DNA from 3 places in the Desulfosporosinus acidiphilus SJ4 genome. Region 2 is predicted to be linked to each of the others. Evidence: riboswitches for the same ligand, from Rfam matches in the RefSeq annotation. Region 2 holds a riboswitch; each other region holds the start of a gene.
What was found. A riboswitch is a leader RNA that binds a small molecule or an ion and turns the genes downstream of it on or off. The one in region 2 is predicted to bind lysine.
Positions count from the first base shown of each region.

Region 1 (2,279 bases), 1.8 Mb from region 2:
GAGCTAAGCGCTCAGGGAGAACGTCATTTCTCAATAAATCTGAATAATTTTCCCGTTTAACGATCACATCAGCCTTGCCGCCTTCTGCAAAGATTGCGGCAGGCCGAGGAAGACGATTATAATTGGAAGACATAGAATAGTTATAAGCTCCTGTGCAAGATACAGCCAGCAAGTCACCTGATTGGACTTTCGGCAAATTAATATCCCAAATCAACATATCCCCGGATTCACAACACTTTCCTGTGATGGAAACTTCTTCAGCGTTTTCTTCAGCGGCACGATTTGCCAAAACTGCTTCATAACGAGCTTGGTATAAGGCTGGGCGCGGATTATCCGCCATACCGCCGTCAACGGCTATATATTTTCGTATCCCAGGAATCTCTTTAATGGATCCAATGGTATAAAGGGTTGTTCCTGCTGTTCCCACAATGGAGCGTCCAGGTTCAATAATAATTTTAGGAATCGGGAATTTATGCTTTTCACAGGCATCCTCAAGAGCATTTCGAACGATTTTGGCATAATCCTCAATTTGGGCAGGTTCATCGCCTGAGGCATAGTAAATTCCAAATCCTCCGCCTAAGTTCAATTCTTCCAAAAGAGAACCTGTACGTTCATATATATCTGCCATGTACTGAATCATAACCCGGACCTCGTGACTGAAGGACTCTAACTCAAAGATTTGCGATCCAATATGAGCATGTACCCCTTTGACCACAAGGTTTGCAGAGGATAAAGCTAAGTCTAAAGCTCGGTCAGCGGTTCCATTAGAAAGTGTAAAGCCAAATTTTGAGTCAATTTGCCCTGTCTGAATGTACTCATGAGTGTGAGCTTCAATGCCCGGAGTTACCCGAAGAAGAATATTGGCCTTTTGATTCATTCCTTGAGCCAAATCGTTAAGAAGACTCATTTCATAAAAATTATCAACGACGATACGCCCAACACCTGCTTTTAAAGCCATAGCCAATTCTTCCGCCGATTTGTTGTTGCCATGAAAATAAATACGTTCAGCGGGAAAGTCCGCCTGCAGAGCCGTATACAGTTCCCCGCCGGAAACCACATCCAAACCTAATCCTTCTTGGTTAATGATGCGGCACATAGCCATGGTGGAAAAAGCTTTGGAAGCATAGATTACTTCTGCATTTTTCAAACCTTGAGTAAACGATTGATAATATCGCCTGCATATTTCGCGAATATGGGCCTCGTCCATAATATAAAGCGGTGTGCCAAATTCTTGAGCTAAATTTACCGTGTCACACCCACCAATCTCTAAATGTCCTTGTTCATTAATTCTCTGAGTACCGTGCAGCCTCATGGTTCTCTTCCTCCCTCATTACTCTAACGTTCTCTATCCGACAAAAAAACAAACGACAACAGAAGGAGGTCCTCTGTTGCCGTACTACTGCACGTTAACATTGACCCTCTTCTCCTGTTGGGAGTAGTTCTCCACACGATGGATTTCATCGAAATCATCGTGTGACAGTCCTACAGCTATTAACCATAGGCCCAGCACCAAAATTCACGCTGCATTTTGGGCTTCGGCGAAATCCCCTTTTCTATGGGCTCATCGGCTGTCGCAGCCTTCTCCACAGTACTATTGTCATTCGCGCCTCTACCACACCTCCAAAGAGATGAGGTACATTAAATTTTTCTTAGTATATCAGACTTCTAAGGGAAGGTCAAAATATTTTTCTGGAAAACGGCCTTAAATTTAGCAATTATGCACCTTGCTGTTCCTCCGGAGGTTTTGCCCTATAAATACCCTTACCAAGAGCATTAGCCCATTTTCCGCATCGATCCCCCCAGCGGGCCAAAGCTAAGCCTTCTTGCTGAATCTCCACAACTTCACAACGATTGGCGCAACCTGTACATTCAAAGCTTTTAGCTTTGAACTGGGTTTCGGCCAAGTGTAACCCCCGAAACCTTGTCTCTGTTTCTGAGTTCATCTTCAGCTTTTCTTGAGCTAGATATGCCGCTCCCAGAGCGCCCATGACCCCAAAATGTTCCGGGACTATAACAGACAGCCCAAGCTCTCTTTCAAAGGCTTTACAGATTCCTGGATTCGCCGCAACACCCCCTTGAAAAAAAACAGGTCCCTTTATGTCCTTGTTCTTACCTACATTATTTAAGTAATTACGGACCATCGCCTGGCAAAGGCCTGCTAAGATATCCGGCAAGGCATGCCCCAACTGTTGTTTATGGATCATGTCGGACTCTGCAAAGACTGAACACCGCCCGGCAATCTTGACCGGATTTTTAGCTTCCAGGGCTAGTTTGCCAAA
Region 1 covers NC_018068.1:3,436,459-3,438,737, forward strand. Annotated here, with positions in the region: gene lysA (diaminopimelate decarboxylase) at 1-1,312, opposite strand, end outside; lysine riboswitch at 1,429-1,620, opposite strand; gene DESACI_RS15715 (acyl-CoA dehydratase activase) at 1,716-2,279, opposite strand, start outside.
Region 1: another riboswitch for lysine. It lies ahead of lysA (diaminopimelate decarboxylase); the one in region 2 lies ahead of DESACI_RS07420 (amino acid permease).

Region 2 (2,279 bases):
AAACAACTTTCAGAGAATAAATGCCTGAGAAAAGGTAAGGAACTAAGTTGGCAAGGGTGGCGATGACAATCATTTCGTTAAAGGCATTAGCAATGGTATCGGAGATCATTGAGAGCAGGAACAATTGCGTGAGGCCATTCGTAATCCAGGCTGCACGGTAAGGGGCACCATTTTTATTTTCTTTAACAAACCAGTGCGGGAAGAGATTGAGGCGTGCGGATTGGTAAGGGACCTCGACACTGAGTAAAATCCAACCAACCGTTGCGCCGAGCATGGAAAGGACACCGAGAGTTGCCATGATAAACGAACCTTTCGGTCCAATAATTTTCGTTAAGACATCAACTAAAGGTTTATCGGCAACCATCAATTCTTTGGCGGGTAAGGCCCCCATAGCCAAGAACGTAATAAGAAGGTAGATGGCTAATGCAATGAGTAAGCCGGTGAGTGTTGCCCATTTAACATCCTGCTGCCTCTTAGCTCGTCCGGAAAGCCATACTGCTGATTCCACACCGATAAAAGCCCAGAGGGTTAGAATCGCCCCTTGATTCATTTGTTGAAAAAGTCCGAGGGTTTCGCCGGATTTAAGGGTTTTTTCAGCGATAAAAGGATGGAGATAGGTTATATCGAAGATAGAAAGAGCAATAATTATGAAGAAGATGAATCCTAAGATTTTAGTTATCGTAGCAAAGAAGTTGATTTTACTTGCTGCGTATGTCCCTTTAAACATCAGATAATGAACAAACCAGAGCACCAGGGAAGCAATTATAAATGAGAGGAAATTGCCAACCTGAATGTTAAACAGACCCAAAGTGAAAAGAACCGTTTTGCTTTGTAAAACAGGCAGGAAATACGTTAGATAACCTACAAGCGTTATGAGAATTGCTGCATTTCCAGGAGAGTTTGAGGTCCAATATCCCCACGAGATTTCAAATCCCATGATTTGCCCCAGCTTGTTTTGGCCAAACAATTCCCTGGTGTAGCTGGGGGGACCGCCGATTAGTTCGGGTTTAAAATCTGACAGCTGGCCATAAACGTGAGCAAGCATCAAAACACCAAGACCGGTAAACAGCCAGGCAAGCAATACTCCCGCAGGAGAACCAATGTTCGAGAGAGATTGCGGAAGCATGAAGATCGCCGATCCCACCATGTTTCCAGTGACGAGCGCTGTCAATAACCAAAAACCTAATTTTTTACTACTCATTTTAATCCTCCGTAAAATTTCTGAATTTAAAATAAAATAAAATAAGCCCTTGAAGCTATGGTTGCTGCTCAAAGGCTTACTTATACCAACAATTTTGAAGGCATATCACCGAAGCAGGTAGCTCTCCACAACGATTTTGTGACAGTTATGCACCTTTCGGATACATACCCAGCATGTGAGTTTTTGGGCAATTATCTCACGTGCTTCGGCGATACTCCCTTTCAAGCCATTTTATTTCCCTGTCAGAAATGACCTTACTCTTGAGAATCGCGCCTCTACCTTGTAATTAATGATATTTATAGGAAAATTCCAAGTTTTGTCCATTAGTAATAGTAACCGGGATAAGTTATCTTGTCAATAAATAACCGTCAATCCTAATCTGTCAAAATTGTGGTATATCAATTTATTTATCCGCTTGTATATCCACTAATAACGCTGTGGGATTGGCTTATTTGTTGTAGAAGCGGGAGTCTTATAATTGGCAAAATTTTAATGTTTTCTTAGAGGGAATTCTCGAAATATGTAGAATTACCCTTTATCGTGCTGATAATTGGAAGCGATTTGTATTTATAAATCTCTAAAGTTAGTAAGAGGAATAAACTTGATATGTTTTAGTAACTATATCTAATGTTTTAGTTCCAGGCGATCCTTGGTAAGTTGTCGTTTATGTCCTGAGTATCATATTTACGGGTAATCTTGCTGTAATACTAAAAGAAGAGGAGAGGCGCTAAAAATCAGAATCAAAGTCAAATTCAAAGTTTTTACCATCCTCCTAATTCCGTTTGTTTTATTGTTTTTCATATATAGTTATAAAATCAATCACTTAGAATCCGGCAAATTTGTGGTCAAATACCTGCTTAATAATGATGCATCGGATCCTATCGAAAAAGATATTAATCGATTGCTTTCGCAGCGATTTTTAACAAGTGATGGACTCTTTACTAGCTGTCAGGGTGCTGGAACAGAAAGTAATAAGTATATACTTTTGGAATCAGAGGGCCAACTGATGGAGTATGCTTTGCTTTTAAAGGACAAACATTTTTATGAATCAGTTCTTAATAACCTTCAAACGTATTTT
Region 2 covers NC_018068.1:1,612,558-1,614,836, forward strand. Annotated here, with positions in the region: gene DESACI_RS07420 (amino acid permease) at 1-1,201, opposite strand, end outside; lysine riboswitch at 1,312-1,487, opposite strand; gene DESACI_RS07425 (hypothetical protein) at 2,208-2,279, shown strand, end outside.

Region 3 (2,279 bases), 360 kb from region 2:
GCGGATGATGAAGATACTGCACTCGGAGCAGGTATTATCGCCCTGGTTGGTACTGTGTTTGCTATTGGTTATGCTCTGATTCGCCCTATTCTTCCGATTTCTCCGGTCCAATTCGGAATTTGGAGCGGAATTAGTTTGCATGAGATAGCCCATGTTGCTGCGGCCGCAGCAACGGCCGGTCCGAATGCTTTAGAGATCGGTTTATTAGCTAAACTGGGACGGGTCTTTCTGCTTATTCCGTTGAGTATGATTCTTTCACTCTGGACACGGCGGAATAAGAAACAGGGAGAAGCGAAAAGGGCACCATTCCCCTGGTTTTTAATTGGTTTTCTTGCAGCAAGTATCATCGGGACGTATTTTCACATACCAAAAATTATTTTGAAGGAGATTTCAGATGTTATTGGTCCTTTCTTGTTAGCGGCTGCTATGGTTGGTTTGGGACTCCATGTTAATGTATCACGTCTGCGCAACCGGGCGTTACGGCCATTGTTGGCAATGCTTATCGCATCGATTGTTCTTTCTGTGTTTTCTTACGCTACACTTTGGTTTTAGAACTCGTATTGATTACTTTTCATTTAACTTAGCAAATATAAGTGAAATGTGAAATTAGAATATTATATTTTAAACATAAGGAATTTATATAAGTTGATATTATCTGAAATCTTCTCATTAATTTTGGGAAGATTTTTTTGCTGCAGGTGAAGACAGGGATCAAAGTTATGACCATTCCTCATCAGAAGGAGAGAAGGGGCAAATCCAAAGCTCAAACTTGCTTAGTTTGCTTGCGATAATTATAAAATACTCCGGAATCATGAGTCTCTTCGCCATCCTAACGTTTTATACAGAGAAATTTTTGACCCGAAGGAATGTCTGTTAAGTTAGCTTGCCGGATTAGATGCTTTGTATTTCCTTGTGCTTCCAATTTTGGCCTTGACAAGCACAATAAATATGAATAGACTGGATTAAATGATAGAGGTGCATTATACAATCAGTACCCGAAGTTGTTAAGGTTTACGTAAGACCGTAGCTTCGGTGAAAGGGGTAGATGCCGAAGTCGGTCTTATTTACGTGGAGACTGGGCTGGTTGAACGAAATAAGATTCGTTCAACTGTCGCATTTGCGGAGAGCTATCTATATTACCATAATGGATTGTAAAGTCGTATGGGTAATTTAGTAGCTGATTCCGTATCAGCTATTTTTTTATTGAAGGAGATTTTAATATGGAAAAGAACACTGTGTTTAAGGGTATCGCAACTGCTCTTATTACCCCTCTGGACGAAACAGGAATTAATTATGAGCAGTTCGGCAAATTGATTGATTGGCAAATTACAGAAGGAATTGACGCTCTGGTAATTTGCGGAACCACCGGTGAAGCGTCGACCCTCACTGACGCCGAACACAGAGAGGCCATTTCATTTGCTGTTCAGCGCGCGGCAGGCAGAGTACCAATTATTGCCGGCACAGGCAGCAATGATACGGAATACGCACATGACCTCACGCGTTATGCCTGCGAAGCAGGTGCGGATGCAATGCTCGTAGTTACCCCTTATTACAATAAGGCTACGCAAAAGGGCCTGATTAAAATGTTTACCCAAATTGCCGACAAGAGTACAAAACCCATTATCCTCTATAATGTGCCTTCAAGGACAGGTATTAATATTGAGCCGGAAACCTATGAGGTATTGGCTGAACACCAAAATATAGTAGGGATTAAAGAAGCAAATGGCAACATTTCTAAAATTGTCGAAACAATGGCTCGTGTGCGTGGCAAGCTTGATTTGTATTCAGGCAATGACGATCAAATAGTTCCCCTCATGGCACTTGGCGGAATTGGCTGCATTTCTGTCCTTTCCAACATAATGCCTGCCCAGACCCGTGAGATTTGCACCCGTTTCTTTAACGGTGACATCGCAGGCAGTGCTGAGCAGCAATTTGAACTTTACAATCTAATCAATGTACTATTTAGTGAAGTAAATCCTATTCCAGTCAAGGCTGCTATGGCAGCTATGGGTTTCTGCAAGGATTATCTGAGATTACCTCTCACTACAATAGAGGATACTCACCGTGAAAAGTTGATTTCTATTATGAGAAGATATGGATTGAATGTCTGAGGAAAGAACACCTCCGATTTCAATAACTAGTATTATGTCCTACGACCGGACAAAACCGGGGGTAGGACTTTTTTTAGGTAGTCACCGACCATGGCGATAGAGCGGAAGAATAGCTGGTTGTTAGCGTATCGGGGTATGTTGTTTTTTAATAGTGATTCAAGTTGAACT
Region 3 covers NC_018068.1:1,969,435-1,971,713, forward strand. Annotated here, with positions in the region: gene DESACI_RS09055 (YeiH family protein) at 1-552, shown strand, start outside; lysine riboswitch at 963-1,138, shown strand; gene dapA (4-hydroxy-tetrahydrodipicolinate synthase) at 1,221-2,111, shown strand.
Region 3: another riboswitch for lysine. It lies ahead of dapA (4-hydroxy-tetrahydrodipicolinate synthase); the one in region 2 lies ahead of DESACI_RS07420 (amino acid permease).